Regions from separate parts of the Vagococcus sp. 211 genome, predicted to be linked through region 2. Evidence: predicted binding sites of a transcription regulator. Region 2 holds the regulator's gene; each other region holds the start of a gene.

Region 1 (10,069 bases), 770 kb from region 2:
ATGACCTGACCTTCATATATCGTCTCTCGATGTAGCGTTTTTTCTTCAAATGGATCCTTCATAAGCTTTTCTCCTATCTTGGGTCGTCTTACTTTCATAATACCGTTAACATTTGTCCTTTTCAATCTTAAGTGATGAATTAAGTTGGATTATAGCTTAAAATAGAAGGAGGATAAATAAATCAATCTCGGGACTGATACTCAATTTTTTCAGGTGTGATAAACTATGGTTAATAACAAGGACATAACTACTACTAAAACCTTGAGGAGTGAAACAATGAAAAAAAATAACAAAGTACTACGCAGAACCCTATGGCTCATTATCGGCTTGTCCTTTTTCGCCCTGTTTTTCAATAATAGCACATACGGTATAACAAATATGATAATTTCTTTAGGTCTTCTAATGGCAATTATCTTAGGTGTCTTCTATCTGTTTCGAAGCATCTTTACTAAACACAAAGCCTCTTCTGATACATCTTTGCCTTACTTAACAGATGAATTAGATACTCACTATCACAACAATGGTATGTCTGAAAAAGACATTGCTTTTTTCCGTCAAACCATGTTAGAAACGAAGCAACACATTGCTACCCTTGAAGAAAACATGGACGATGTGGCAAAACTGAAAGCCATTAATCTAAAAACCGACGTAATAAAAGCCTCTAAAGGTCTTTTTAAAGAACTAGTAAAAGAACCACAAAAACTATCATTAGCAAATGGTTTCTTATATAATCACTTACCAAACATTGTTGAATTAACCAATAAATACAAAGAAATTAACGATCACGACATTAAAAATAAAAACACTTACGAATACCTTAATAAAAGTGCGATAGCGATTGAAGAGGTCTCTCGTTTAATCGTAAAAGATTACACTTCTTTTGTATCAGATGATTTGGCTGATTTAGACGTTGAAATGTCTATTGCGAAGCAAAATTTACAACGTCAAGCAACAGTAGACGAACTACATTTAGACAAGGAGACAAACAATGACAGAGAATAATACACACCCTACCCAACTAAACGATTCAACCTTAGATGATTTACTAAGTAATCCCTTTGATTTACCCAAACAAGAGGTTAGTCCACAACAAACAGGTTCTCCTCTTGTCAATCAGGATACTCAACCCGTCAAGATGATTGATAAATTACCTGCCGAACGTCAACAGCAAGCCATCAACTTGGCCGCTCAAATTGACACTGGAGACAGTCAAGCCGTGTTAAGTTACGGTGCCGCTGCCCAACAAAAATTAAGCGAATTTTCTCATACGATGTTGACTCATGTACAAGCCCAAGACATCGGACCTATGGGTGACTCTTTAACAGAGTTAATGTATCGCTTAAATGAAGCAAGTCCTAATGAATTAGAAGCCCAAGAAAAAAACATCTTTAAAAAAATGTTTGGTAAAGTAAAACAATCTGTTTATGAGATTACAGCAAAATATCAAAAAATCGGAGCACAAATTGATAAGATCGCTATTAAATTAGATCGTGAAAAGAATGGTCTCTTACAAGATAATGTTATGTTAGAACAGCTATATCACCAAAATAAAGACTATTTTGATGCGCTGAATATCTACATAGCGGCAGGAGAAATAAAAATTGATGAGTTAACTAACGAAACCATTCCTGCTGCCATTAGACAAGCCGAACAAACAGGTGATCAAATGGATGCTCAAATCGTCAGTGATTTAAATCAATTTGTCGACCGTCTTGAAAAACGGACCCACGACTTAAAATTAGCTCGACAAATTACCATTCAACAAGCACCGCAGATTCGCCTCATTCAAAATACGAATCAAGCCCTTGCTGAAAAAATACAAGCATCTATTAATACAGCCATTCCTTTGTGGAAGAACCAAGTGGCTATTGCTTTAACCTTATTAAGACAAAAAGACGCGGTCACAGCCCAACGTCAAGTCTCTCAAACCACTAACGATCTATTAACTAAAAACTCTGAAATGCTAAAAATATCAGCCATTGAAACAGCAGAAGAAAATGAGCGTGGTATTGTGGATATTGAGACATTACAAAAAACACAAAACGACTTAATCGAAACCATTCAAGAAACCCTTCGTATTCAAAAAGAAGGAAAAGAGAAACGAAAACATGCAGAAATTGAATTGACTGTAATGGAAGAAGATTTAAAGAACAAATTATTAGAAATGACACATCAATATTAAGTAGAAAAAGGAAAAGACACCGGTCTTTTCCTTTTTTTAACCCTTGTCCCACAAAGGAAGTTTAATTAATTCAAACGTGGTTGGTTCCAAATTTGTCACCGTAATGCCTAATAAACGAATGCCTTGATCTATCTCTCCCAACTCTTCCCAAAGACTTTGGCTATAAAAGAAGATATCTTCTTCTTTGGAAATAAAATCAGGCAATGTTTTGCGTCGAGTTATCGTCTCAAAGGCCTTGTTTCTAACCTTTAACACCACCGTTTGACCATGTAACTGAGTCTTTTCCAATGCCTTTTCTACATCTGATGACAACTCTCTTAGTTCCTTTATCACCTCTAACTCTGAACGTAATACTTTGCCATAAGTATTTTCTCTACCTACTGATTTACGCTCCCGATTAGCCATTACCGGTGCTAAATGAATGCCTCTTACTTTTCGATACAAAGAGTACCCCATCTTACCAAACTCACGAATCAAGTCCATCTCTGACCATTTCAATAAATCTTCCCCCGTATATATCCCTAATTCATGCATCCTAGGCACCGTTTTTTTACCAACCCCTTGAAAATCTTCAATCGGTAAAGGGGTTAAAAAAGCAATAGCTTCTCCCGGTAATATAGTGGTCAGGCCCTTTGGTTTTTCAAAATCAGATGCTAGCTTAGCTAAAAATTTATTGTAACTCACACCAGCTGAACAGGTCAGCCCCACTTCTTTCCAAATATCTAGCTGAATCATTCGAGCAATCCGTATAGCACTTTTAGCATGTAACTTGTTCTCAGTCACATCTAGGTAAGCCTCATCTAGAGAAAGAGGTTCAATTATATCAGTGTACCGATGAAAAATCTGATGAATCTTCTGAGATACTTGTGCATACAATTGTCTGTTACCTGAAATAAAATTAGCTTTCGGACATAGCTCATACGCTTTTTGAGCGCTCATGGCTGAATGAATACCAAACTTACGAGCTTCATAATTAGCAGTCGTCACAACCCCACGTCCCCCAGTATCTTTAGGATGTTTAGCAATAACTAAAGGATACCCCTTCAGTTCAGGGTGTTCCCGTTCTTCAACGGATGCATAAAAAGCATCCATATCAATATGAATAATTTTACGGGACGTGTCATTTTGTAATGGGAATGTTAAATCGCTCATGCTATCACCTCTTTTTATAACGAACATTTGTTCTTATTATACTAAAAAAGAGAATAAAAAACCACTAAAGCCGTCGCTCTAGTGGAAATGAAGGTTGTTATTTACTTTTATCTCTCGGTTGGAGTTAAAGTATGAAAAACCAATTCGGGAAAATTGGTATGTTCTTACTATACTATTTTCTTCTTAGATTAAGTTGATTAATAGATGTAAATCTCATAAAAAAAGAATGAGAGTTATCTCATTCTTTAGAAGTTCGTCCAATCTTCTTCTACATCCATCTCAGGAACAGCTGGTTGTAAAAATTGATCTTTCGCTAAATCATTATAAAAAGCTGCTTTTGTTGCATTAATGTAGGGATAAATCCAAAGGTAAGCAATACCACCTGTCATCATTCCTAATAAATGCCAGCCAATAAAAGTAATGTCTAACCAAAACAATCGCCATTTATGACCATCCATTAATTCACGACTCTCAGTAATAAAACTTGTTGCGCCCATGCTTCTTGTGTCTTTCCAAGAAGAAATATCGTAATAAATAAAGTTAGATTGAGAATAAGAATATGCCTTAATAAGTCCTGGAATAATAAATAGCATCGTCCAAAACATTTTAAAGAAGTACATTAACACATTGATTAATAATACCGGAACAAAATCAATCCCATTAAACAATCTGAAAGCATCCTTCATTCTAACTTGTTCTTTTTTTTGTCTTCTAACAATATCTAAGAACGTAAAAGAAATCCCTACTGTCAAGAACGTCATGATAAACATAAGAATGGGACTAAAGCTGCTTGAACTCATTGCTGACGTAATAGCAGCTACTGGAGAGGCACTACCTCCGTCTGTATAAAGATCTTCCCCATCGACGTTTAAAACAGACTCGTATACTGTGCTTCTACCGTACGTTGTACTTGATTCATAAATATCCATCTTAGACACAAAAAAGACCACTCCAGATACCAGTATCATCGTAAACAATACCATGCCAATTTTAATCAAGGAAGGTACTAAATTTAACTTAACTGCCTCGCTCCAACGTCCAGATAAGGACTCTTTAGCATCCGCTTTTAATTCCTTTGTTGATTTATACATTGCCTCACTCCTTTACTTTTCTATGTTACTTTATTCTAATAGATGTTTATAGTAGATACAAGACCTCTTCCTGGATATTCTTTTGAAGAAGAATTAATTTAACTCCTGTCACTTTTTTTCCTTTGACCTGTTCTAAGGCTTGTTTATACAAATTCAGCTGACCTTTGTATTTAGTCACCAGTTTCGTTATTTCTTCTTGATCTGGGGTTGGTGATAAGTAATCTGTCTTAAAATCATACAGGATTAATTCCGTATCTGTCTCAACAAAGCCATCAATAATCCCATGAACTAATACTGTATCTTTCTCTCCTCCATCAAAATCAGCAAAGATATCTGATGCTTTTAACAGTAATGAAAAGGGTTGTTCTCTCACAACGTTTTCTTGCTCTTCAAGAATAAACGAACCAAAATCAGAAGAAAAAAAGCTTAAAATATGTTGAATGGATACTCTCTTAGCGACAGATTCTTCCACCACTTTATTAGCCACCAATTCTTCCAACAACTGGGTGACACTTTCTTTCGTCGGTTGGGTATCTAGGGGTAATAGTTGCATCAATAAATGGGTCGCTGTCCCAATATCAGTACTCTTAACCTCTGTTGTTTTCTCTAAAAATTTAGGTGTGGCTAGTTCATTGTTTGTAAGTTTTAAGCCTAGTTCTGTTTCCTTTTGACGACTAAGATCAATAATCTTCAGTTCTTTTGTGTCCGGTTCGGCAAAAATGCTCTTAATTTCAGACACAGACTGGTAACTCGTTGTCATGGTTGCTAAATGATGAGGATAGTCAAAATTCAAATGGTCTACAATCTCTTTTAACAACTTAGGATTAGGCGTATCTGGCGTATCAATCAACGCTTTCTCCACCTTTTCACCACCATCGATTCCGACCAATATGTCATCGATTCGGTAGAACGTCACCTTAAAATCACCTGGTGCGGTGTCTAACCCTCTTAATGGGTCACATTGTATTTCTGGGTATTGTACCATCAATTTAGGATGGCGGATCAAGGTTTGGCCAACCCAGTCCATTAAGCTCTTTTGAGATAACCTAGCGGTAACCGATAAGACCATATTCTCCGATGTCACGTGTTGTGACCACTGTTTCAATGCCGCCTCTTTATTTTTATAAGAGCCAACTAAAAAAAGCTTTTCTTCTGCACGGGTTAAAGCAACATACAACTTACGCATCTCTTCTGCTAGTATCTTCCGACGTTTTTGCTCTCTTAAAATATTAAAAGGAACCGTTCGATGCTTACTTCGGTTATTCGCATCGAAGTATTTAATCCCCACACCCAAGGTTTCATCAAAGATGTAAGATTGATTATTAATATCCGTCAGATTAAACTGTTTACTCATATCCATGACAAATACCACTGGGAATTCTAGCCCTTTACTGGCATGGATTGTCATGACTCTAACTGCGTCTTCTTCTGCCGCCACAAGTGGTTCTGCCAGGTCCTTGTTTTTCCCTTGCATTTTTTCAATCAAGCGAACAAATTGAAACAACCCCTTAAAGCTCATCTCTTCATACATCGTTGCCCTCTCGTATAAAGCATGTAAATTAGCTTGTCGCTGAGCGCCAGATGGTAGCCCTCCTACATAATCCAAAAAGCCTGTATCTTCATAAATATGCCAAATTAGTGTCATTAATTTTTCTCTGCGTGACACCTCTCGCCAATGATTAAAAGACGCATAAAAGGCTTCTATTTTGATATATAATTCTGTTCGACTTGTTTCCTCTTTCAAATACGTCTCCAACGCATCAAAATAATAGCCTTTTGGATCATACTGGCGGATTAAGACCATATCATTTTCTTTTATACCTACAATGGGAGACCTTAAAACAGAAGCCATAGGGATATCTTGATACGGATTATCAATCATTTGTAACAGCGACACCATAATCTTAACTTCTGTTGCTTGGAAGTAATTCTGTGTGTCGTTCACTTGTAAAGGAATACCTAGCTCTTTAAACGTATCTAATATCACCAAATTATGCTTTTTAGTAGGTGTCAACAAAACAATGTCTTTATAAGTCAGAGGTCGGTTTTCTTGTTTCTTTTTATCAAAAATTGGAAATCCTGTGGCTATCATCTCTTGAATTTTTCGAGCGACCATGAGAATTTCACCTTCAGATTTACTGTCTACTTCAAAGGTGACATCCATTCCCTCTGAGTCTTCAAAACGGTCATCGGATTCTGTTTCAAATAATAATAACTCCGTATCATGCTCTTGGCTATCTGGGAAATTAGTAGCTCCAACTACCAGTTCCGCATCTTTATTATAAACAATCTGACCTAATTCTTTGTTCATCAATTGCCTAAAGACTAAGTTAGTAAAATCAAGGACACTTCCTCTTGATCGAAAGTTTTGAGCCAATACAATACAACGACCGTCTTCGTGTTGCTCGTACCTTTCGTATTTTTCAATGAACAGGTTCGGATCAGCTAAACGAAAGGCATAGATAGACTGTTTCACATCCCCAACCATAAATAAATTCCCTTTATCTGTGGTAATGTCACGGAGCCAATAAATAATGTTCTCTTGTAATTGATTGATGTCTTGGTACTCATCCACTAATACTTCTTTGAACTTCCCACGGTAAAAAGTCGAGGCTTCAGAGGCTTCAAAGCCCTCTTCTCCTCTTTTCCTCAATATATTCAACGTGAAATGTTCCAAATCGTTAAAATCTACCACATTTTTACGCTGTTTTTCAGTCATATAAGCTTTGATAAAGGCTTTCTCCACTAAAATCATTTCTTGAACCATGGCTTTACTTTGTTGAATATGTGACACCAACACTTCAGGAGACTGATTAAAATGGGTTTTCTTGATGTTAGTTATGATTTTTTTGACTTGATTGTCTCTTAGCTCTTTGACTTCTCCGTAGAGCTCCATAACTTCCTCTGGTACTTTGTCTTTTTTAGGCCCTTTGATTGTGACAAATTTTCCCGTAGTAAGTATTTCGTAAAAGTCTTCCAGGCGGTCTTCATCAATACTTTGATACAAAGACGTAATGAGAGCTTTATCAGTCAATAACACTTCTAGCGTCTTATCAAAATCAGGTTCGCCTTCTATCATCTTAATTACTTTCTCCACATTAATTAAGGCTTGATCTACAGTTTGTCGAATCTCTGGACGCATGAATTGTTGATACAAGTCACTTTCTTTTAAAGAAGAATCTATGTTGTAAACTTCAGCTAAGGAATCTAACCAGACCTCTGGTTCAGGATTGGCCTTAGCAAAGTCATACAAGGAATAGACTAAGTCTGTTAATCCCTGATCGTTTCGATCATTTGAAAAATTTTCTGTTAATTGATAAAAAGAGGTTTTACGTTCACCATATAAGGTTTCTCTCGTTTCTTCCCAAACATCTTCCTTTAACAGCAGCATTTCTGTTTCATCTGTCAATAGTCGAAAGACAGGATCAATATCAATTAAATAATAGTACTTTCGAATCACTTGCAAACAAAAGGCATGTAATGTACTTATATGAGCGGTTGGTAAAAGAGTTAACTGTTGAATCAAATGTTGTTTTTTATCTAAATCCTCTTCCTTATTGATTGCTTCTTGTACTTCTACTTGAATCCTTTGCTTCATCTCTTTGGCAGCAGCTTCAGTGTAGGTAACAATCAATAATTCATCAATGTTAATCCCAGATTTAATTTTTTGAATCACGCGCTCCACAAGTACGGTGGTTTTACCCGAACCTGCTGAGGCAGAGATAAGTAGATTCTCTCCGCCATCATAAATGGCTTTTTGTTGGTCTTTAGTGAATCGTTTCTTTGTGGTTGTCTGGCTCATTCCTTATCCCTCCTCGTTGATTTTTCGGATGATATCATCGTCTGATAATGCTTCTAGTCTGTGGTAGTCGTTTTCTTCTAACATGACGTCAAATTGACACACACTTCTAAAAGGACATAACCGACAGGCGACACGTTCTTTATCTTTGTATATAGGATCCAGTTTCGTTGATCCTTTAAAAATCGCTTTACCAGCCTCTTCAAATTTCTTGTTCCCATGTGACATCAATAAGTTTAGCTCTTCTTCTGACACAAATTGTTTCGACACCAAGGCTTGTTGTCCTGTTTTATTTTGATGATACGGGTAAACCAGGGATTTCACACCTGGCTCCATGGTTTTATCTAAGTTTTCTAGTACTTTTTCATCATTAACCAATAGACCACTCATACGGTATTCTTCTAATAATTTAATAGAAACCTCTTCTTCATCCACTGTTGGGTCTGATAGAATCGGATTTTTGACATGTAAATAGAAAGCCCCAGCAGGTTTAGCCTCTTGCCCCACAAGCTCTACTGCGTTTTGTAAGACCACATTTAAATAAGTAATCATCTGTAATGCCAGTCCATAATAAGCATCCACATAATCAAAATTGTGTTTGCTTGATTTATAATCAATCACTGAAACAAACAGTTCCTGATCCACCATCATTTTATCCACTCGGTCAATCTTTCCACGCACTTTCACTTTTTTATCCTTTGGAAGAGGAATCACAAGACTGGATAACCCTACCTGTTGCAGTGCCTCACCGAAAAGAACTTCCGTTTGAACAGTGGTCATGTTACTTTTTATTTGTTGCTGTTTTAATGACCAGCCCACACGCTGAATCGTTTGTGATAACTGGTACTTCACATAAAGCATGCGATTAGAAGAACTTAATATGTTGAACTTACTTTCACCCAATACTTCTCTTAAGACATCTTCTGCAAAGAGTTGTACTTCTATATCGCTCATGGTGCTTAACTCTTTTTTCTGTTTGATTAGTTCTTTAAAGAAAATATCCAGAGCTTCATGATAAAAATCTCCAGCCGCAGCCGGGGATAATTCGTACACATCTCTTTCTTTTAACTTAAGTCCGTACATTAAAAAATACTTGTACTGACACTGATAAAAACTTTCAATTTTAGAAACAGAAGCATAAACAGTATCCCCATAAAGAGAATCCACGGCTTTTGTATTCAAGCTTTCTGGAATGTTTTTGTGGGTTAAGCTGGCTAGCACTCGCTCTGTTTTGAGAGGTAGCTTAGTCCTCACTCGTTGTTCTAATCGTTGCCACAACCATGGTATCCCATGATTATTTTCTTTAACTTCTCTATGAATACGAATGATATCCGTTAAAAGTTGTTGGTCTGTGACAATAAATTGCTCCAACAACTCTTGAGCTGGTGTTCCACGGTGGCTGTAGGTTTCTCTGTAGATAACCCCTTTATCCAACCCTTTTTTCAATATCCCTATGTAAGGAGATGGGTTTAACTCTTTGGCACTGTCACTTTTTCTTGGATACGTCATGATAACTTTGTCTTCTGCAGATAATAAAGATAAATAAAAAATATAAGGCTCTTTGGCTGTATCATGGCTCACATTACTAGAAAAGTATTGGTCTTCTTGTAAGAAAGGTTCAATCCCCACTCGTTCTTCATTTGACAGTAAGCTTTTATTCTCAATTTTTTGTGGCAATACTTGATCTGTACTGCCAATAATATAAGATACCTTGCTTTTTTTTCCACGAACCATATCAATGGAGGTTAATGTGACTTGATCAAGGGTAGTTGGGACCTTGGTATAATTCGCTCCCTCCATCCCACTGGTCAAAATCTGAATGAAGTCTTCTATAACAAAAGGAAG
Region 2 (10,069 bases):
TTGACTTAACAAGGTCTGTGCATAATCCCATCCCCTTAAATGGCTACTTTCAACAATAATTTGATGATCCTTCGTTATCTCTAAGGTAAACCCATCCTGTGTAATGTTTCGATTAAACACATGTTGAATTAACACGTCACAGCCTTCATTTGGCTGATGATGTTCCCACTTAACAAACCCTGGATACAGTGATTTAGTAACCACTTTTTCATGGTTTTCAAATCGAAAAAAAGTACCTCTAAACTGACAAATAATGGCTTGCTTCTCAAATAAAAGATACTCCTCACTGAATACAACCTCTTCGTATGCATCTAATTCTTTCATCAACTGTGCTCTCTTCATCGTCTCACCCTTTGCTTTAATCTTCGGTTATTTTAGTACTTCCACGCTGAATCAACTCAACTGGAAGGATGTGCTCTTTAGTCGGTTTAACAGGAGACTTGATTTTCTCCATTAGTAACTCTGCTGCAACTCTTCCCATAGCGTAAAAATTTTGGGCCACAGTACTTAAAGGAGGCTCCACTAAATTGGCTGCTTGAATGTTGTCAAAACCAACAACCCCAACTTCTTCAGGAATTTTCATTCCCATTTGATTTAAATGTGTCATAAGTTTAATCGCAATCACGTCATTCTCTACGACTAATCCTATCTTTTGACCTTTATTAATTTCCTCTTTAATATGGGCGCCAATGCGATCAAAAAATAGCGCTAGAGGCTCTTCCGCTTTAGCAACACAATGCGTCGGAATCTTATCTACATCATATAATGCAGATAAGTAACCTAAGTAACGGTCCCTTACAGAGGATAGCTCTGATAACTGATTGGTACTCACAAAATAAATATCATCACAGCCTTGTTTTAATAAATGTTCCGTTGACACTTTACCACCTGATTCGTTATCTGCTACAACTGAATCATACTTTATTTTTTCTATTGATTTATCAATAAGCACAACAGGAATATCTTGTTTTTGGCATTTATACAAAAAGTTTAGGCTAATTTCTGTATTAATTGGGTAATATAAAATACCTGCATAATCATCTTTTAATGTGTAATCATTACCAGTAAATAACCATTCATGAGGTTGCATTTGTAACCGGTAATCAGAATCTTTGAACGCTTCTAATATACCTTCTGCATAATTACCAAAACCTTCATTTTGGGCAAAAGGCATAATAAATAGAATCGTGTCATTGGGACGCTTATGAGATGTTTTCTCGTCCCCTTTAACAAAACTTCCCTTTCCTCTTAATCGGTAAATAAGTCCTTCATTTTCTAATTCTACTAGAGCTCTTTTAGAAGTGATTCGACTGACGCCATAAGTTTCAGATAACTCTAATTCTGTGGGAAGCTGCATGTCTTTTTCATAGACGCCAGTATAAATTTTGTTTTTAAGTTCTTGGTATATTTGCTTATATAGTGGTTGTTCTTTCATATTTTTCCATCCTTATCTATTATCATGATATATCATATCACAATTATTACAAAAAAAAAATATACTCATTACTACTAGACAGATAACTTGATATACCATATAATCATTATTATAAATAATTGATATATCATTCAGGAGGAATACACATTATGGCTTACACTGAAATACCACAATCTGTTCAAGCATTTATGGATAAAATGACGCACTTATGCGAAGACACACACCCACGTTGGGCTGAAAATTTTAAAGCTGGGTTTGCCAACACTTTATTAACAACTGTTCGTCGTTATGAGGATGGAACAACGTTTTTATTAACAGGAGATATTCCTGCTATGTGGTTACGAGACTCAACGGCTCAATTTAGACCTTACTTAGTTATCGCTAAAGAAGACAAAGACATTCGTGACATGATTGCCGGTCTTGTGAAGCGTCAGTTCAAATATATCAATATGGATCCTTATGCCAATGCTTTTAATGAAGAAGCTAACGGTAAAGGACACCAAACAGATGATACAGAAATGACCGATTGGATTTGGGAAAGAAAATATGAAATCGATTCACTATGCTACCCTATTCAACTATCTTACTTACTATACAAACAAACGGGAGAAACGTCTCAATTTAACGATGACTTTCATGAAGGCGTTAAAAAAATTCTGAACGTCTGGCAGACTGAACAAAATCACGAAAACTCTCCTTATAATTTCGAGCGTGACACATGGCGTAAAGAAGATACATTGACTCACGAAGGAAAAGGAACACCCGTTGCACCAACTGGCATGACATGGTCAGGTTTTAGACCTAGTGATGACGCTTGTATCTATGGTTATTTAATCCCTTCAAATATGTTTGCAGTTGTCGTTCTTGGCTATCTTGAAGAAATCTACTCTACCTTGTTCAATGAACCAACCATTGTCTCTGCAGCCACTAAACTTAAAACCGACATCCACGAAGGAATCCAGCAACATGCTGTGGTTAAAAATAAAGCAGGCAAGGCTATTTACGCCTATGAAGTAGACGGTTTAGGTGGGTACTCTATTATGGATGACTCGAACGTACCAAGTCTAATGGCCGCCCCTTACCTAGGTTACTGTGAGAAAAACGATCCAACTTACTTAGCTACCCGTGAGACCTTACTAAGCAAAGAAAATCCTTATTTCTACGAAGGAACATGTGCGAAAGGAATTGGCAGTTCCCACACACCAGAAAACTATGTTTGGCCAATCGCTTTAGCTATTGAAGGTTTAACCACAGATAGCAAAGAAGAAAAAGAACGTATCTTAAATTTATTGGTTGATAATGATGGTGGGACTAACTTAATGCATGAAGGATTTGATGTCAATGACCCGAGCCAATTCACTCGCGAATGGTTCTCTTGGGCTAACATGATGTTTTGTGAATTAGTCATGGATTACTATGACATTCGTATTGATGCTAACTACTAAAAGGAGTGACACCAATGACAAAGAAAAAAGTATATATTATTTCTCATAGCCACTGGGATCGTGAGTGGTACATGCCATATGAACAACATCATATGCGCTTAATCCGTTTAATGGACGATTTATTAGACCTTTTCAAAACAAATCCTGACTTCAATAGCTTTCATTTAGATGGACAAACCATTATTCTAGATGATTACTTGCAAGTTAGACCCGAAAAAAGAGCGGAAGTACAAGAGGCCATTGATAAAGGAAAATTAAAAATTGGGCCCTTTTATATTTTACAAGATGACTTTCTAATTAGTAGTGAAGCCAACACACGAAATACGTTAATCGGACTAGAAGAAAGTCGCAAATGGGGGAACCCTACGATGCTAGGGTACTTCCCTGATACTTTTGGGAACATGGGACAAACCCCTCAAATGATGAAAGAAGCCGGGATTAAAGCCGCTGCTTTTGGTCGTGGGGTTAAACCGACAGGCTTCAACAACGCGGTCATTAATGATGAAAAATACGCGTCTCAATTCTCGGAAATGTGGTGGGAAGGACCAGACAGCTCTAACATCTTTTCCCTATTATTCGCCAACTGGTACAGCAATGGTAATGAAATTCCTACTGAAAAAGAAGAAGCAATTAATTTTTGGAACCAGAAATTAGCAGATGCGGAACAATTCGCTTCGACTAACCATATTCTTATGATGAATGGTGTAGATCATCAACCTGTTCAAAAAGACGTGACAGATGGTATTAAATTAGCCAATGAACTTTATCCTGACTACGACTTTATTCATAGTAACTTCGATGATTATCTAGAAGCTGTGATGAATGATGTTCCTGAAAACTTAAGTACAGTTGAAGGAGAATTAACCTCTCAAGAAACAGATGGCTGGTACACATTAGCTAATACTTCTTCTGCCCGTATTTATATCAAACAAAAAAACACAGACGTTCAACGTCAACTTGAAAACGTGACAGAGCCACTAGCTACAATGGCTTATGAAGTGACAGGTACTTATCCTCATGACGAACTACGTTATGCTTGGAAAACGTTAATGCAAAATCATCCCCATGATAGTATTTGTGGGTGCAGTGTGGACGAGGTGCATCAAGAGATGATGACCCGTTATCAAAAAGCAGAGGAAGTTGGTAAATACTTAGCTGAAGAAGCAACAACAGCTTTAGTTAATGCCATTGATACAACTTCTTTCCCTTCTGATAGCAAACCTTTTGTTATTTTCAACACTTCTGGTCACCAAAGATCTCAAGTAGTTGAAACAATCATTGAATGGAAACGTCTACCTTTTTCAGAAGGTATTCCACACGAATTGTTCCATGCTCTAGAAGAAGAAGTTAATACTTTAACTGATTTCCATGTGATTGATGAAACTGGAACGGTGATTCCTTCAGACTTACTCAATACCGAGGTTTCTTTTGGGTATGACTTGCCAACCGACCGATTCCGTATTCCTTACATGGCTATCTATGTAACTGTTCGACTTAACTTAACTAGTATGCCTGGTATGTCTTGGAAAACAGTAGCTCTTAAGGAAGATAAAGGCATGACTGATACAACCTCTCTTGTTAACATTGGGACCTTTACCCTTGAAAATAACGTTCTAAAAGCAAGAGTTCTTGAAAACGGACAACTAGAAATAACAGACAAAATACGTCAGCATACCTATCCTCATGGAATGATCTTCGAAAATACGGGAGACATTGGTAATGAGTACATTTACAAGCAACCAAAAGAGGATATGCCTTTGTATGCCCATGATTTTAAAACAACAAGAGAAATTATAACAGACACTCCTCTTGTTGCCGAAATCCGTGTCACTCAAGAAATGATGATTCCTATTTCTGCCGATACTCTACTTACGAGCGAAATGAAGGCTGTTTATGAAATGCGTGAAAGAGAAGCCGGTCGAAGCGCTGAACTAGCACCATTTATCATTGAAACAACCATTCGTCTAGAAAAAGACAGCAAGCAATTAACATTCCACACTGCATTTGATAACCAAATGAAAGATCACCGATTACGTGTTCTTTTCCCTACTGGCTTAACGACTGATGTCCATTATGCCGAAAGTATTTTTGAAGTCGTCAAGCGACCAAATAACGTTAATTCAGCTACTTGGGAAAATCCTACTAATCCGCAACATCAACATTCATTCGTGAATGTTAATGAAGAGTCTCTAGGAATGACTGTGGCAAATTATGGTATCAATGAGTATGAAATCCTAACAGATAACAATACGATTGCTTTAACGATTTTACGCGCTGTGGGAGAACTTGGAGATTGGGGATATTTCCCAACACCGGAAGCCCAATGTTTAGGTAAACAACATGTAGATTACGCTGTCAGCTGTCATGGGGCAGACGATAAATACGACACCTTCATACAAGCACAGCAGTTCCAAATACCAATGACTGTGGCTCAAACCACACAACATTCGGGTAAACTAGATGCGACTTCTCACTTTCTATCGATTGAGAGTAATCAATACGCTTTGACGGCTCTTAAACGCAAAGAAAATGGCAGTGATATCATTACGCGTGGGTTTAACTTATCTAACGAAACTTCTTGTGAATTATCCATTGCGATTCCTCATTACAATGGCAAAGAAGCTAACATGATAGAAGAGTATAAAAATGAAGCCATTCAAACAACTCTAGCTCCAGCTAAAATACAAACTATTCGTTGGACAAAATAAAAAAATGCCAAAAGCTGAAATAGCTTTTGGCATTTTTTATTATAATCCTTTAAAAGTTGCTACAACATTTTCTACAGTAAAACCATATTTTTCAATGACTGTGTTACCAGGAGCGCTTGCTCCAAAAGTATCAATGCCCATTGTTGCTCCATCAAAACCTACATAACGTTCCCAACCAAGGGTTGCTCCCATTTCAATGGATACGCGTTTTCTAACAGCTGATGGTAAGACACTTTCTTTATAAGCAGCATCTTGTGCTTCAAATAATTGAGTACTTGGCATAGATACCACTGACACGTCGATGTTTTCTTTTCTTAATTCTTTTTGTGCTTGTACGGCTAAGTTAACTTCCGAGCCTGTCGCTATCAAAATACCTTCTGGTTGTTGCCCTTCTTGCGGAGAAATCACGTAAGCCCCTTTGACTACGTTCTCTGGTGCAAGCTCTTTACTACCTTCTAGTACAGGTAAGTTTTGACGAGATAAAGCAAGAACTGTCGGTGTTTCTTTTGATGTGATAGCTATTTTCCAAGCTGCGGCAACTTCGTTACCGTCTGCTGGGCGAATGACATTCACATTTGGAATACTTCTTAAGCCTGATAATTGCTCAATTGGTTCATGAGTTGGTCCATCTTCTCCAACGGCAATAGAATCATGAGTTAAAACATAAGTTACTGGTGCTTTTTGAATCGCTGATAAACGCAAGGCTGGTTTTAAGTAATCCACAAAGACAAAGAATGTCCCACCGTATACTCTAGTACCACCGTGTAATGTAATACCGTTCATAGCTGCTGCCATAGCGAATTCACGCACACCAAACCAAATATTACGTCCTTCGTATTGTCCAGGTTCAAAATCTTTCTCTCCCGCAATCATCGTGTTATTTGATGATGATAAGTCGGCAGATCCTCCCCAAAAATGAGGCACCGTTTTGGCGATTTCTTGAATCACTTCTTTACTTGTTACACGACTTGCGGCACTTGTCTCTAATTCATACACAGGCAATGCTTTATCTAAATCAGGCGTGATGTCATTATTGAAGGCTGCTTCAAATTGAGCCGCTAGTTCAGGGTATTCAACTTGATAGGCCTTGAATAAGTCATTCCATTTAGCTTCTGCTTCTTGTCCTTTAACGACCATCTCTTCATGGAAACGTGCCGTTACTTCTTCTGGTACAGTAAATTCAGGATAGTCCCAGCCATAAGCTTTTTTGGCAGTAGCAATACCTTCAGCACCAAGTGGTGCCCCGTGAACTTTATTCGTCCCTTGATTTTCAGCCCCGTAACCAATAATTGTTTTCACTTCAATAATCGTTGGTTTCGTTGTTTCTGCTTTAGCAGCTTCAATGGCTTTAGAAATGGCTTCTAAATCATTCCCATCTTTTACTAAGATATGTTGCCAACCTGTTGCTTCAAAGCGTCCTTTTACATCTTCTGAGAAAGATTTATCTAATGGACCATCTAAAGAAATATCATTTGAATCATATAACACAATCAATTTATCTAATTTTAAATGCCCAGCTAAACTAATTGATTCTTGAGAAATACCTTCCATTAAGTCTCCATCACCACATAAAGCATACGTGTAATGATCGACAATGTTAAAATTATCACGGTTGTAAGTCCCTGCTAAGTGAGCTTCTGCCATAGCAAAACCAACACTCATAGCAATCCCTTGTCCTAAAGGACCTGTCGTCGCTTCCACACCATCCGTATGATACACTTCTGGGTGTCCTGGTGTTAAACTATCCCATTGACGGAATTGTTTTAGTTCTTCCATTGGTAAGTTATAACCTGATAAATGCAATAAACTATATAACATAGATGAGCCATGACCAGCAGATAAAATAAAGCGGTCTCTGTCTACCCAATTTCTTGATGTGCTTGGATTAACTTTCAAGTGTTTTGTCCAAAGCGTGTACGCCATTGGAGCAGCCCCCATTGGTAACCCTGGGTGTCCTGAATTTGCCTTTTGAATCATGTCTAAACTTAGTGTACGAACTGCGTTAACTCCTAATTGATCTATTTGGTCGAATGACATAAATAAGCCTCCTGTTAATTTAGGTTTTTATTACTTTTATTAAATTGTAACCTTATTGGACAGTTTTTGCAAGTTCTTTCAATACTTTACTTAAGATTATCTTCCGTGGATCCCTTTTTCTTTTTGGATTTTTTTCAACTTATCTGGCGTCACGTCGCTACCTTCTTGATCAACCACTTTCATTCCTTCTATGTGATGTCTCATCCCACCTCTAAATACTTCAATGTATTCAGTACGTAACTCTTTTTGTTCTGTTTTTTCTGCTTCAGTTAAACCTTCAGCCGTTTTAGATTTGTTTGCTAATTCGTTAATACGTTTCATTTTTTCTTCTGATAACATAATGAAAACCTCCTTATTTCGCTTTAATCTTAGCTTAAATTGACAAAAAAAACAATCTTTTGATTCTCCAAAAAAGCGAACATCTGTTTGATTATTATTTTTAGATATGTTATTATTAAAAAAAAGATATAGGAGGAACGTATGACAAAAAAACAATCTCCTAGACAGTTAGAAGTTCTAAAATATATCCATGAAAAAGTAGAAGAACGTGGTTATCCACCGACCGTTAGAGAAATTGGACTGGCTGTTAACCTATCATCCACCTCTACTGTTCACGGTCACTTATCTCGTCTAGAAAAAAAAGGGCTCATCTTAAGAGACCCAACAAAACCAAGAGCGATAGAATTAACAGAAGATGGTTTAAAATTAATTGGTGCTCAACCTTCTACAATACCAATGTTAGGTGTCGTTACCGCAGGTGAACCCATCTTAGCTGTGGAAGACGCAACAGATTACTTCCCTCTTCCACCTGATTTAAAATATGAAGAAAACAGTTTATTCATGTTAACTATCAGAGGAGAAAGTATGATCAATGCAGGAATTTTTGATGGTGACTACGTCATTGTCAGAAGACAATCCTCTGCAATTAATGGCGATATTATTATTGCTATGAACGAAGATGATGAAGCAACTTGCAAACGATTCTTTAAAGAATCAGACCATATACGTTTACAACCTGAAAACGATACAATGGATCCTATTATTTTGTCTGATGTGTCTATTTTAGGTAAAGTTGTCGGTTTATATAGAAATAAAATATAAAGCAATGATATGCTTTATATTTTTTAAGCAAAAAAAGAACAAACGTTCGCATCTCTGTTATTTGTGAGATCCAGAGCTAAATAATCAAATTTATGAAAAATTTAAGGAGTGGGTAAAATGGCATCGATCAGACGCTATGCATTATTATTAATTGTGTTATTAATTGGAATTTTCTTAGGTACTTTTGGTTGGCGTTCTGCTCTTGTGTTTGTTATCCCTCTCCTCATGTTATGGATCATGATGTGGGACGAAAAAGCCTATGAACAGAAGCAATCTGAGCGTCATCCTGAACGACAACAGCACTATACTTATAAAAATACACCTTAACAAGTTTTCTTATTTTGAACACCCCTACAATTCTTATACACTTATCATTTATTTTTTTAAAATAACTTAAGATATATTAATTTTCTTAGTGTTTTCCTTATTTATTTTACAATTAAAGAACGTTTCATTTGATTTTATCCTACATTTAAAATAAAATATATATAAGGTTCATTATTAAGGTTTAAAATTGATAGGAGAAGTGATGTGTATGACGCTAGAATTGTTAAAGATGTTAATATTTATTTTGTTAGGAACGAAAATTGCTGGGCATTTATGTAATAAATTTAACTTGCCTGTTGTTTTCGGAGAATTGATGATGGGGATTTTCCTAGGCCCTGCTATTTTCAATATCGTTCAAGAAACAGATAGTATCGCTTTATTTGCAGAAATCGGGATTGTTCTTTTAATGTTCTTAGTCGGTTTAGAAAGTGATTTAACTTTATTAAAACGCTATTTAAAACCAGCTATATTAGTTGCTTCATTCGGAGTATTCGTCCCTTTCATATTTATTTCTATATTGGGACAATTTTTAGGGATGGGATTAGCAGAAGCAGTTTTCTTAGGCATCATTTTCAGTGCCACATCCTTAAGTATCACTGTTCAAGTTCTTAAAGAGTATGACTACCTAGATAATGAAGCTGGATCGATTACCTTAGGTGCAGCGATACTAGATGATACTCTCGTTGTTTTATTAATTAGTGTCTTTACAGCAGTTGTTACTTTTGATGCCTCTGTTGGTTTTACAGGCCCTATGGCTTGGGATTTGATTGGTAAAAAAGTACTATTCTTTGCCATTATGTATTTAGTCGCTAAATATTTGATTCAACCAACCATGGATGCTTCTGGTAAGTTAGTTGCTGTCAAAGGTGCCACCTCTATGGCCCTTGTCTTATGTTTTGCGTTTACCATTTTTGCTGAAGAAATGGGATTAAGTGATATTATTGGTGCTTTCTTTATCGGACTAATGTTATCAGGTCATGAAAGTAGTCATGAAATTGAAGAAGACGTTGGCACGA
Region 3 (10,069 bases), 900 kb from region 2:
ATCGGCAGAAATGACACGACACTCTTCATCTCTTAACCCTTGAAAATCGTGTCTGACTTGAACCAAATACTCATCATACGTTTCTTCATCCATATAATCATCTGGAATGATCTCAGTATTCACTAATACCGTGTCCACAAATTTTTCTTTTAAATGGTGGTGTAATACTCTGACATGATCCGCATCCGTAAAGTTTTCGGTCTCACCTTTTTGCGTCATGATATTACAAATATAAACAACCTCACCTTTAGATTTAGCAATCGCTTGTCCTACTTCTGAAATCATCAAATTAGGCAGAATGCTAGTATACATACTTCCTGGTCCTAAAACAATCATATCAGCTTCTTCAATAGCCTGAATAACATTTCTTGCGGGTTTTGCTTCTCTGTCCGTTTCAGTTTCACGAACATAAACATAATCAATCGGTTTACGTTCCTTCACTATATGAGACTCGCCCACCGCTTTTGTCCCATCCTCATATACAGCATGTAGGGTCAACGCTTTTTCAGACGCAGGATAGATTCTTCCATCTACATGCATGAAATGACTCAGCATCTGTACTGCTTCGTACGTGCTTTCCTTCATCTCTGAAATAGCTGCAATCACAATATTCCCAATGGTGTGATTCGCTAATAAATCATGTTCTTTCCCAAACCGATATTGAAACACATCAGAATAATCCTCTGGCATGTCTGATAAAGCTACCAAGACATTTCTTAAATCCCCTGGAGGACTCATGTGCGAACTGCTTCTTAAAACACCACTACTCCCACCATCATCAGCCACTGTTACAATCGCTGTTATATCAGCACTTTGGTCACGTAATCCTTTTAAGATAACGGGTAGACCTGTCCCACCGCCAATAATAACAATTTTAGGTCGCCGAATTCGGTAGGTTTTCATGGTGCTCATGAGCGATTAACCGTTTCTTTTCGTTTGTTAATATCGCGATGGGTAATATTAGTATTGTAATCTTGTGCCAATCGTTTGCCCAATCGCTCTGTCAATGCAACAGAACGATGTTGACCGCCAGTACAGCCAATCGCAATTGTGACACTCATTTTACCTTCCTTTTTATAACCTGGTAAAATGGTTAACATCAAGTCTTCGTATTTTGTATAAAAATCTTCCGTCATTTCAGAGGCCATAACATAGTCATATACGGCTTGATCTAGACCTGTATTAGGTCTTAGCTCATCAATATAATGTGGATTAGGTAAGAAGCGGACATCCATCACCACATCTGCATCAATCGGTAAACCATATTTAAAACCAAAAGATACCATCTCTACTCTAAACGTTGAGGTGTCTTGTGTTTTAAAATGACCAATGATTTTTTCACGTAATTCACGAGGTGCTAATGTTGTTGTATCAATCACTAACTGGGCTTCCGCCTTTAATTCTTCTAACAAGCCACGCTCTTTAGCAATGCCTTCTGTTACTAATCCGTCCATGGCTAAGGGGTGAGTTCTTCTTGTTTCTTTATAACGGGACACCAACTCTTTATCCGATGCATCTAAGAACATAATCGTTGTGTCGACTAATTTTGTATTTTCTAATTCCACTAACATGCTTTGAATTTCTTGGAAAAAAGCACGTGAACGTAAGTCAATCACTAAAGCAATTTTTGATATTTTTCCAGATTCTTTAATTAATTCCCAAAACTTAGGGATTAAACTTGGAGGTAAATTATCTACACAGAAAAAGCCCATGTCTTCAAAACTTTGTATGGCAACTGTTTTACCAGCACCGCTCATTCCTGTAATCACGACTAATTGTAGGCTATCTATTTGTTTTTCTTCCATATTTATCACTCCTTCTACTCAGTTTCACCATTATAACACACCCGGGCGTGTCTTTGTTAGAGAAAAAAACGAGTCACTTTAAAGTGACTCGTTTTGGTTAAATCGTTCCATAACTTCTTTTAAGTATTGTCCTGTGTAACTTTCCACTACCTCACACACTTCTTCAGGGGTTCCAGTTGTTACAATCGTACCACCACCATCGCCACCTTCTGGTCCTAAATCAATGATATGATCAGATGTTTTAATGACGTCTAAATTATGTTCAATCACAAGAACCGTATTACCTGCATCCACTAACCGATTTAATACCACAAGCAATCGACTAATATCATCCGCATGTAAACCTGTTGTCGGTTCATCTAAGATATAAATATTTTTACCTGTGGACCGTTTATGGAGCTCGCTAGCTAATTTCATTCTTTGAGCCTCTCCACCAGACAACGTTGTCGCAGACTGTCCTAACTGAACATAGCCTAAACCTACATCAACGATGGTTTGAAGTTTTCTGTGAATCTTAGGAATGGCTTGGAAAAAGAGAACCGCTTCCTCCACCCTCATTTCCAGTATCTCAGCAATGTTTTTGCCTTTATATTTAACTTCTAATGTTTCTGAATTGTATCGTTTGCCACCACATGTCTCACAAGGAACATACACATCAGGTAAGAAATGCATCTCGATTTTTAAGATGCCATCTCCTCGACAGGTTTCACAACGACCACCCTTCACATTAAAACTAAAACGCCCCTTTTTATAGCCACGAATTTTCGCTTCATTCGTTTTAGCAAACAAATCTCTAATGTCATCAAACACACTTGTATAAGTTGCTGGGTTACTTCGTGGGGTTCTACCAATTGGACTTTGGTCAATATCAACAATTTTCTCTAGTCCTTCATAGCCAGTCAATGAACGATGTTTACCCGGTTTCTCAGAATTGCGATTGATTTTTTGAGCCAATGCTTTCTTCAAAATATTGTTCACCAATGTGCTTTTCCCCGAACCTGAGACGCCTGTTACAGCAACAAACTTCCCTAAAGGTATTGTGACATCTATATTCTTAAGATTATTTTCTGTGGCACCTTTAATCGTAATTTTTTGGCCGTTTCCTTTGCGACGTGTTGTTGGCACAGGAATCTGTTTTTTTCCAGACAAGTACTGCCCTGTTAATGAGTTCGGATCGTTCTCCACCTCTTCAGGGGTTCCAGCCGATACAATATTACCACCTAATTCACCAGCTCCAGGACCTATATCGATTAAATAGTCTGCGGCACGCATCGTGTCTTCATCGTGTTCCACGACTACCAAAGTATTTCCTAAATCTCTCATTTTCTTTAAAGAGTCAATCAACCGATTATTATCTCGTTGATGAAGACCTATTGAAGGCTCATCTAAGATATATAAAACACCTGACAAATTAGAACCAATTTGAGTCGCTAAACGAATCCGTTGTGCCTCTCCACCTGATAAAGTACCCGATGATCGACTTAAAGTTAAATAACTTAATCCCACATTGTTCAGAAAACTCAATCGATCATGAATTTCTTTAAGAATGGGACTTGCAATGGTCTGCTCCTGTTCACCAAAAGACAACTCTTTGAAGTAATTAACAGAATCCACTACAGACAATTGACTAATTTCACCAATGTGTTTCCCTTTCACCTTAACAGATAAAGCCTCTCTATTTAATCGGTAACCGTGACATGCTTCACACGTAAGCTCTGTCATATATAACTTCATTTGTTCTCTCGTATAATCACTGTTAGTCTCGTGATAACGACGCTTAATATTAGTCAATATCCCTTCAAAAGGCATGTCAACATCTCTGACACCACCAAATTCATTTTCATAATGAAAATGGAATTCTTTCCCATCGGATCCTCTCAGTAATATCTCTTGCTGCTCTGTTGTTAATGAATCAAAAGGCACGTCAAAATCAATATCAAAAGCCAGACATGCTTGTTCTAACATTTGAGGATAATAATTAGAACTAATAGGGTTCCACGGTGTAATCGCTCCTTCTCTTAAGGTTTTCGTTTTATCTGGCACTACTAAATCAGCATCCACTTCTAACTTAACGCTTAACCCATCACATTCAGGACAAGCCCCAAAGGGTGTGTTAAAAGAAAAGAGTCGGGGTTCAATGTCCCCCACAGTAAACCCACAGTAAGGACAAGAGTGATGTTCACTGAACACTAAATCCTCCCCACCAATAATATCTACAATAGCGTATCCTTCAGATAATCTAAGAGCCACTTCAAAGGAGTCAAACAGACGTGACCGAATGCCTTCTTTAACTACTATTCGGTCAACCACAACTTCAATATCATGTTTTTTTGTTTTAGATAATTCTGGTACTTCTTCTAAATCAAATAATTCACCGTCTACACGTACCCTCACAAATCCTTCTTTTTTGATTTGTTCAAACACTTTTTTATGTTGGCCTTTTTTCCCTCTCACAATAGGTGCAAGAATCTGAATGCGTGTGCGCTCCTCTAGTTCTAACACCTTATCTGTCATCTCTTCTGGGGATTGACTACTTATCTCAGTGCCATCATTTGGACAAATGGGATGACCCACGCGAGCATAAAGCAAGCGCAAATAATCGTTGATTTCTGTTACAGTTCCCACAGTAGACCGTGGGTTCTTACTCGTTGTCTTTTGATCAATAGAAATGGCCGGACTCAATCCATCAATACTATCCACATCAGGTTTGTCCATTTGACCTAAAAATTGACGAGCGTATGCGGATAGACTCTCCACATATCGTCTTTGACCTTCAGCATAAAGGGTATCAAAAGCAAGAGAGCTCTTGCCTGAGCCCGATAAACCAGTCACAACAACCATTTTATCTCTAGGTATCGTAACGTCTATGTTTTTTAAATTATGAGCTCTCGCTCCTTTTATTACTATTTTATCGTTCGCCATCGTCTTCTCCTATTTCTCAGCTTTTAGTTCCAACAAAGTATCTCTCAATGTCGCGGCACGTTCAAAGTCTAATGCTTTGGCCGCTTCTTTCATTTGTAATTCTATGTCTAACAAGACATTTTCTTTTTCTTTTCGGTCTAAACTTCTGTATTCTTCTAGTACCGAATGACCTGTATTTTCTTCTTCTGCTTCTTTTGTAATACTGATTAAATTACGAACTTCTTTAATGATTGTGGTTGGAGTGATGCCGTGTTCTGTATTATATGCTTCCTGAATACCTCTTCTTCGAGCCGTTTCATCAATGGCTTTGGTCATAGAGTCTGTCATTTTATCCGCGTACATGATGACTTTCCCTTCAGAGTTACGTGCCGCTCTACCAACTGTCTGAACAAGAGAACGTTCACTTCTAAGGAAGCCTTCTTTATCCGCGTCCAAAATAGCCACGAGTGATACTTCTGGTACATCAATTCCTTCCCTCAGTAAGTTGATACCTATCAGAACATCAAACACACCCAAACGTAAATCTCTAATGATTTCCGTTCGTTCAAGTGTTTTAATGTCACTATGCAAGTATTTGACTTTGAGTCCTAGCTCTTTGAAGTAATCCGTTAAATCTTCTGACATTTTTTTGGTTAAGGTGGTAATAAACACCCGCTCATTTTTCTCTATGCGTTCATTTATTTCTCCCACCAAGTCATCAATTTGTCCCATAATTGGACGCACTTCAATGATTGGATCGAGTAATCCTGTTGGACGAATGATTTGTTCTGTCACAAGCTGTGTCCTATCTAACTCATATGGTCCTGGTGTCGCCGAAACATATAGAATTTGGTTAACATGTTCTTCAAATTCTTCTAGCTTCATAGGGCGATTGTCTAGCGCACTAGGAAGTCTAAACCCATAATCCACAAGCATTTGCTTACGCGCCCTATCTCCGTTATACATCCCTCTAATCTGAGGCATTGTCACGTGAGATTCATCAACCATAATTAAGGAATCTTCAGGAAAAAAATCAATTAATGTATAAGGAGCATCCCCTTCATTACGGCCATCCATGTGACGGGAATAGTTTTCAATGCCTGAACAATAACCCATTTCTCGCATCATTTCGATATCGTAATTGGTCCGTTGCTCTAGTCGTTGTGCCTCTAATAACTTATCATCCCTTCGGAGTTCCTTTAATCTATCTTCTAACTCTTCTTGAATCTGAAGAATGGCTTGTTCCATATGATTCTCATCGGTCACAAAGTGCGTCGCAGGGAAAATAGCCACATGTTCCCGGTCTATGAGTATCTCACCTGTTAAAGCATCAAATTCTCTAATTCGCTCGATCTCATCGCCAAAAAATTCCACACGAAGCGCATGCTCGTCTCGTGATGCCGGAAAAATTTCAACCACGTCTCCACGAACTCTAAATCGGCCACGTTGAAAATCGATGTCATTACGATCAAATTGAATATCCACAAGTTGACGTAACAATTCATTACGGTCCATTTCCATTCCTTCTCTTAAAGAGAGGACTTGTTTGCTGTATTCGTTTGGGTCACCCAAACCATAAATACACGACACTGATGCCACCACAATCACATCATTGCGCTCAAGTAAGGCACTGGTTGCTGAATGTCGTAACTTATCAATTTCATCATTGATACTAGCATCCTTTTCAATGAAAGTATCACTAGATGGGACATAGGCTTCTGGTTGATAATAATCATAGTAACTCACAAAATATTCCACAGCATTGTTTGGAAAGAATTCCTTGAATTCACTGTATAACTGTCCAGCCAATGTTTTATTATGCGCAATAATAAGGGTTGGTTTATTCACTTCTTTAATGACATTAGACATGGTAAATGTCTTACCAGACCCTGTAACACCTAACAAAATTTGTTCTTTTTCTTTATTATTTATATTAGTAACAATTTCTTTAATTGCCGCTGGTTGATCTCCTGCTGGCTCGTATTTAGATACTAAATCAAAGGTTCTCGACGTGTCTCTATCTATCATTTTACCTACTCCTTTAGACTTAATCTGACCTTCATATTTTACCATAGCGAACATATTTTCGCCAATACGGGAACTCCTCTTAGATGGAAGAACTATTTTGTCATTAGTAGTCTTTTCTATTTGTATATATTCGAAAGAAGAGTACAATATAGAGTAAGTTATTAATCATAAATATGGAAGGATGATACAATGTCTAAAGAAATTTCTTTTTCTCACATTGAACAATTTAATGCCAACTATTTAAAGGACGATAAACACTTAATGAGTCAGCGTGCGGTAGTGAAAAATGGGATCCTAGCTTCATCTGAAAATCAGTCTTCGGCTGTGTTAAACACACCCATTTTTTCAATCGACTTAGATACTGGTAATGTAACCAACCAAAAACAAAGTGGACGATGCTGGATGTTCGCCGCACTCAATACATTCCGTCATCACATCCAAGATGCGTTTAATATTAAGCAATTCGAATTATCTCAAAGTTATACTTTTTTCTGGGATAAATTTGAAAAAGCTAACTATTTCTATGAAAATATTTTAGCAACATCTGAAGAAGAGTTAACAAGCCGTAAAGTAAGCTTTTTACTTCAAACACCACAACAAGATGGCGGCCAATGGGACATGCTAGTTGCCATCATTCAAAAATATGGTATCGTACCGAAAAGTGTCATGCCAGAATCATACAGCAGTTCTAAAAGTAGTGAGTTAAATACTTATTTGAATAAAAAACTACGCCGTGACGCCATGGTATTAAGAAACTTAGTCGCAGAAGGCGCTACAGAAGAAACCATTACCTTAGAAAAAGAAAGCATGCTACAAGAAATTTACACTCTATTATGTACAAGTTTAGGAACACCTCCCACAACATTCGATTTTTCTTATTACGATAAAGAAGAAGCGTATCATTTGGTTCGTGACCTAACACCTCAAAGCTTCTATGATCAATTTATTGGGCGTGACTTGTCTGATTATGTTAGTGTGATTAACGCACCTACAAAAGACAAACCATATAACCAATTATATACAGTGGAGATGTTAGGAAGTGTCGTTGGAGGAAAAGAAGTTCGCCATTTAAACGTTGACATTGATACCTTCAAAGAGCTAGCTATTGACCAACTTAAACACGGTGAAGCCGTATGGTATGGCTGTGATGTGGGTCAATCTTCTACTCGAGATACTGGTATTATGGCCACAGATATTTATAGCGTCGCTGATACATTGGATATTGACTATTCTATGAGTAAAGCGGAGCGTCTAGACTATGGTGAGAGCTTAATGACCCATGCTATGGTATTAACTGGCGTTGACTTAGTTGATGACAAACCTACTAAATGGAAGGTTGAAAACAGCTGGGGAAACAAAGTCGGTTCAAAAGGTTATTTTGTCATGAGCGATGAGTGGTTAGAAGAATATACTTACCAAATCGTGGTGGATAAAAAATACCTATCTGATGAGCTAAGACAAATTGTAGCAGCTGATAACGTCACAACGTTAGCACCTTGGGATCCAATGGGTGCCTTAGCATAATAAAAAGAAGCCAAACTCAATGTTAATCGATGAGTTTGGCTTCTTTTTTATTTATATTTTTCCTATTTCAGGGGGAATTAGGAGAATACTTACTTACCTTTTACGTCTAAAAACCAAGTAAGTCCCAGATAAAACAATGCCTCCTAGGTAAGATAATAGAGGGCGTTTCTTATCATTTGTTTGAGGAAGTTTAGCGGAAGTATTCTCTACTATCCCGTCTTTACTTCCCTTTTTACTTACTAGAGATACGGATGGTTGACTATCTTTTGCATCATTTTTCGTCACCTTATCTGTCTCCTCTTTGTCTGTTACTTGAGTATCTTCTGTATTCTCCACCTCAAGCTCGTCTACTACGGGGGCATCTACTACAGGTTCATCTACTACCGGCTCATCCACTACAGGTTCGTCTACCACTGGCTCATCTACCACCGGCTCGTCTATTACGGGCTCGTCTACTACAGGTTCCTCTACTACTGGCTCATCCACTACAGGTTCGTCTACTACGGGTTCGTCTACCACGGGCTCATCCACTACAGGTTCGTCTACCACTGGCTCATCCACTACAGGTTCGTCTACTACGGGTTCGTCTACCACCGGCTCGTCTATTACGGGCTCATCCACTACGGGCTCGTCTATTACGGGCTCGTCCACTACAGGTTCGTCTACCACTGGCTCGTCTATTACGGGCTCGTCCACTACAGGTTCGTCTACCACTGGCTCATCCACTACGGGTTCGTCTACCACTGGCTCATCCACTACAGGTTCGTCTACCACTGGCTCGTCTATTACTGGCTCATCCACTACGGGTTCATCTACCACTGGCTCGTCTATTACGGGCTCGTCCACTACAGGTTCGTCTACCACTGGCTCATCCACTACGGGTTCGTCCACTAGATGGATCATCTCTTCACTCACACCTAATTCATTTATAAGTTGTACTTTCGCTGCTTCTGAGGCAACAAGATAAGTAATTTTTTCCGTGTTGGTGTTTGAGAAGAACATGAAAGCAGACTCTCCAATGACGACCTCTTTATTTTTAAATTCAATTTCTTGTATGCTACCAAACGATCCTCCTAGAAAACCATATTTTATGTCTGTTGTTTTGGCACCTAGACTGATTTTCTTTAACCCGTTTAACTCATAAAATGGATTTTTACCATAGCTATGAACAGAATCTGGTACAACCAATTCTTCTAAGTTTTCGATGTTATAAAAAGCAAGGCGCCCAATACTCTCAATCTGACTACCCAGTGTAATCTTTTCTGCCCGTAGCATGTTTTTGAAAACCAAATCACCAATTTCGACAACACCATCATTCAAAACAATGTCTCTTAAATTGACATTGTACTCAAAGGCATTCTTTCCAATCACTTTTACAGTATCTGGAAACACATAACTTCCGCCATCTTTATCAGCAGGGTAAGCAATCAAAGTGCTTTGGTCTTTGTTAAATAGAACTCCATTTAAAGAAGAATAGGTTCCATTCTCCTCAGATACTTGAAGTTCTCTTAAACCAATCGCCCCAGAAAATGGATAATCACCAATATCTGTTACTTCCTTAGGTAGATAAAGTTTCTTCAACTTAGGATTCGTTCTAAAGGCTCCCTCCCCAATGGTTTTTAGTTGAGAAGTGTCACTAATATCAAAATAAACCAGTTGATTGTTAAACGTAAAAGCACTTTTACCAATTGTTTCTACCCTATCCGGTAAAGAAAAACCGGTCAAACTAGAAAACGCAAACGCATGGTCACCAATGTATGACAACTCGCTACCAGGTTCAATGCGAACGTTTCTTAAATAAATCGAACTGT

The links. The regulator LexA, encoded in region 2, represses DNA repair genes until DNA is damaged. The targets are predictions, from matches to a motif close to CNAACANNTGTTNG.
Region 1: dinB (DNA polymerase IV) is a predicted target of LexA. The motif match lies at 3,355-3,368, and genes of this name have one in related genera.
Region 3: uvrB (excinuclease ABC subunit UvrB) is a predicted target of LexA. The motif match lies at 6,782-6,795, and genes of this name have one in related genera.

What each region holds. Positions count from the first base shown of each region.
Region 1 is NZ_CM150475.1:723,041-733,109, reverse strand. It holds gene ACVWM0_RS03645 (NUDIX domain-containing protein) at 1-62, opposite strand, end outside; gene ACVWM0_RS03640 (5-bromo-4-chloroindolyl phosphate hydrolysis family protein) at 277-1,002, shown strand; gene ACVWM0_RS03635 (toxic anion resistance protein) at 989-2,182, shown strand; gene dinB (DNA polymerase IV) at 2,219-3,334, opposite strand; gene ACVWM0_RS03625 (DUF975 family protein) at 3,580-4,425, opposite strand; gene addA (helicase-exonuclease AddAB subunit AddA) at 4,472-8,227, opposite strand; gene ACVWM0_RS03615 (PD-(D/E)XK nuclease family protein) at 8,231-10,069, opposite strand, start outside.
Region 2 is NZ_CM150475.1:1,489,004-1,499,072, forward strand. It holds gene ACVWM0_RS07265 (protein O-GlcNAcase) at 1-342, opposite strand, end outside; gene ACVWM0_RS07270 (GntR family transcriptional regulator) at 359-1,435, opposite strand; gene ACVWM0_RS07275 (glycoside hydrolase family 125 protein) at 1,585-2,880, shown strand; gene ACVWM0_RS07280 (alpha-mannosidase) at 2,895-5,588, shown strand; gene tkt (transketolase) at 5,628-7,625, opposite strand; gene ACVWM0_RS07290 (DUF896 family protein) at 7,722-7,964, opposite strand; gene lexA (transcriptional repressor LexA) at 8,106-8,726, shown strand; gene ACVWM0_RS07300 (hypothetical protein) at 8,844-9,053, shown strand; gene ACVWM0_RS07305 (cation:proton antiporter) at 9,262-10,069, shown strand, end outside.
Region 3 is NZ_CM150475.1:593,726-603,794, reverse strand. It holds gene ACVWM0_RS02965 (gluconeogenesis factor YvcK family protein) at 1-903, opposite strand, end outside; gene rapZ (RNase adapter RapZ) at 909-1,805, opposite strand; gene uvrA (excinuclease ABC subunit UvrA) at 1,884-4,727, opposite strand; gene uvrB (excinuclease ABC subunit UvrB) at 4,737-6,734, opposite strand; gene ACVWM0_RS02945 (C1 family peptidase) at 6,924-8,258, shown strand; gene ACVWM0_RS02940 (leucine-rich repeat protein) at 8,352-10,069, opposite strand, start outside.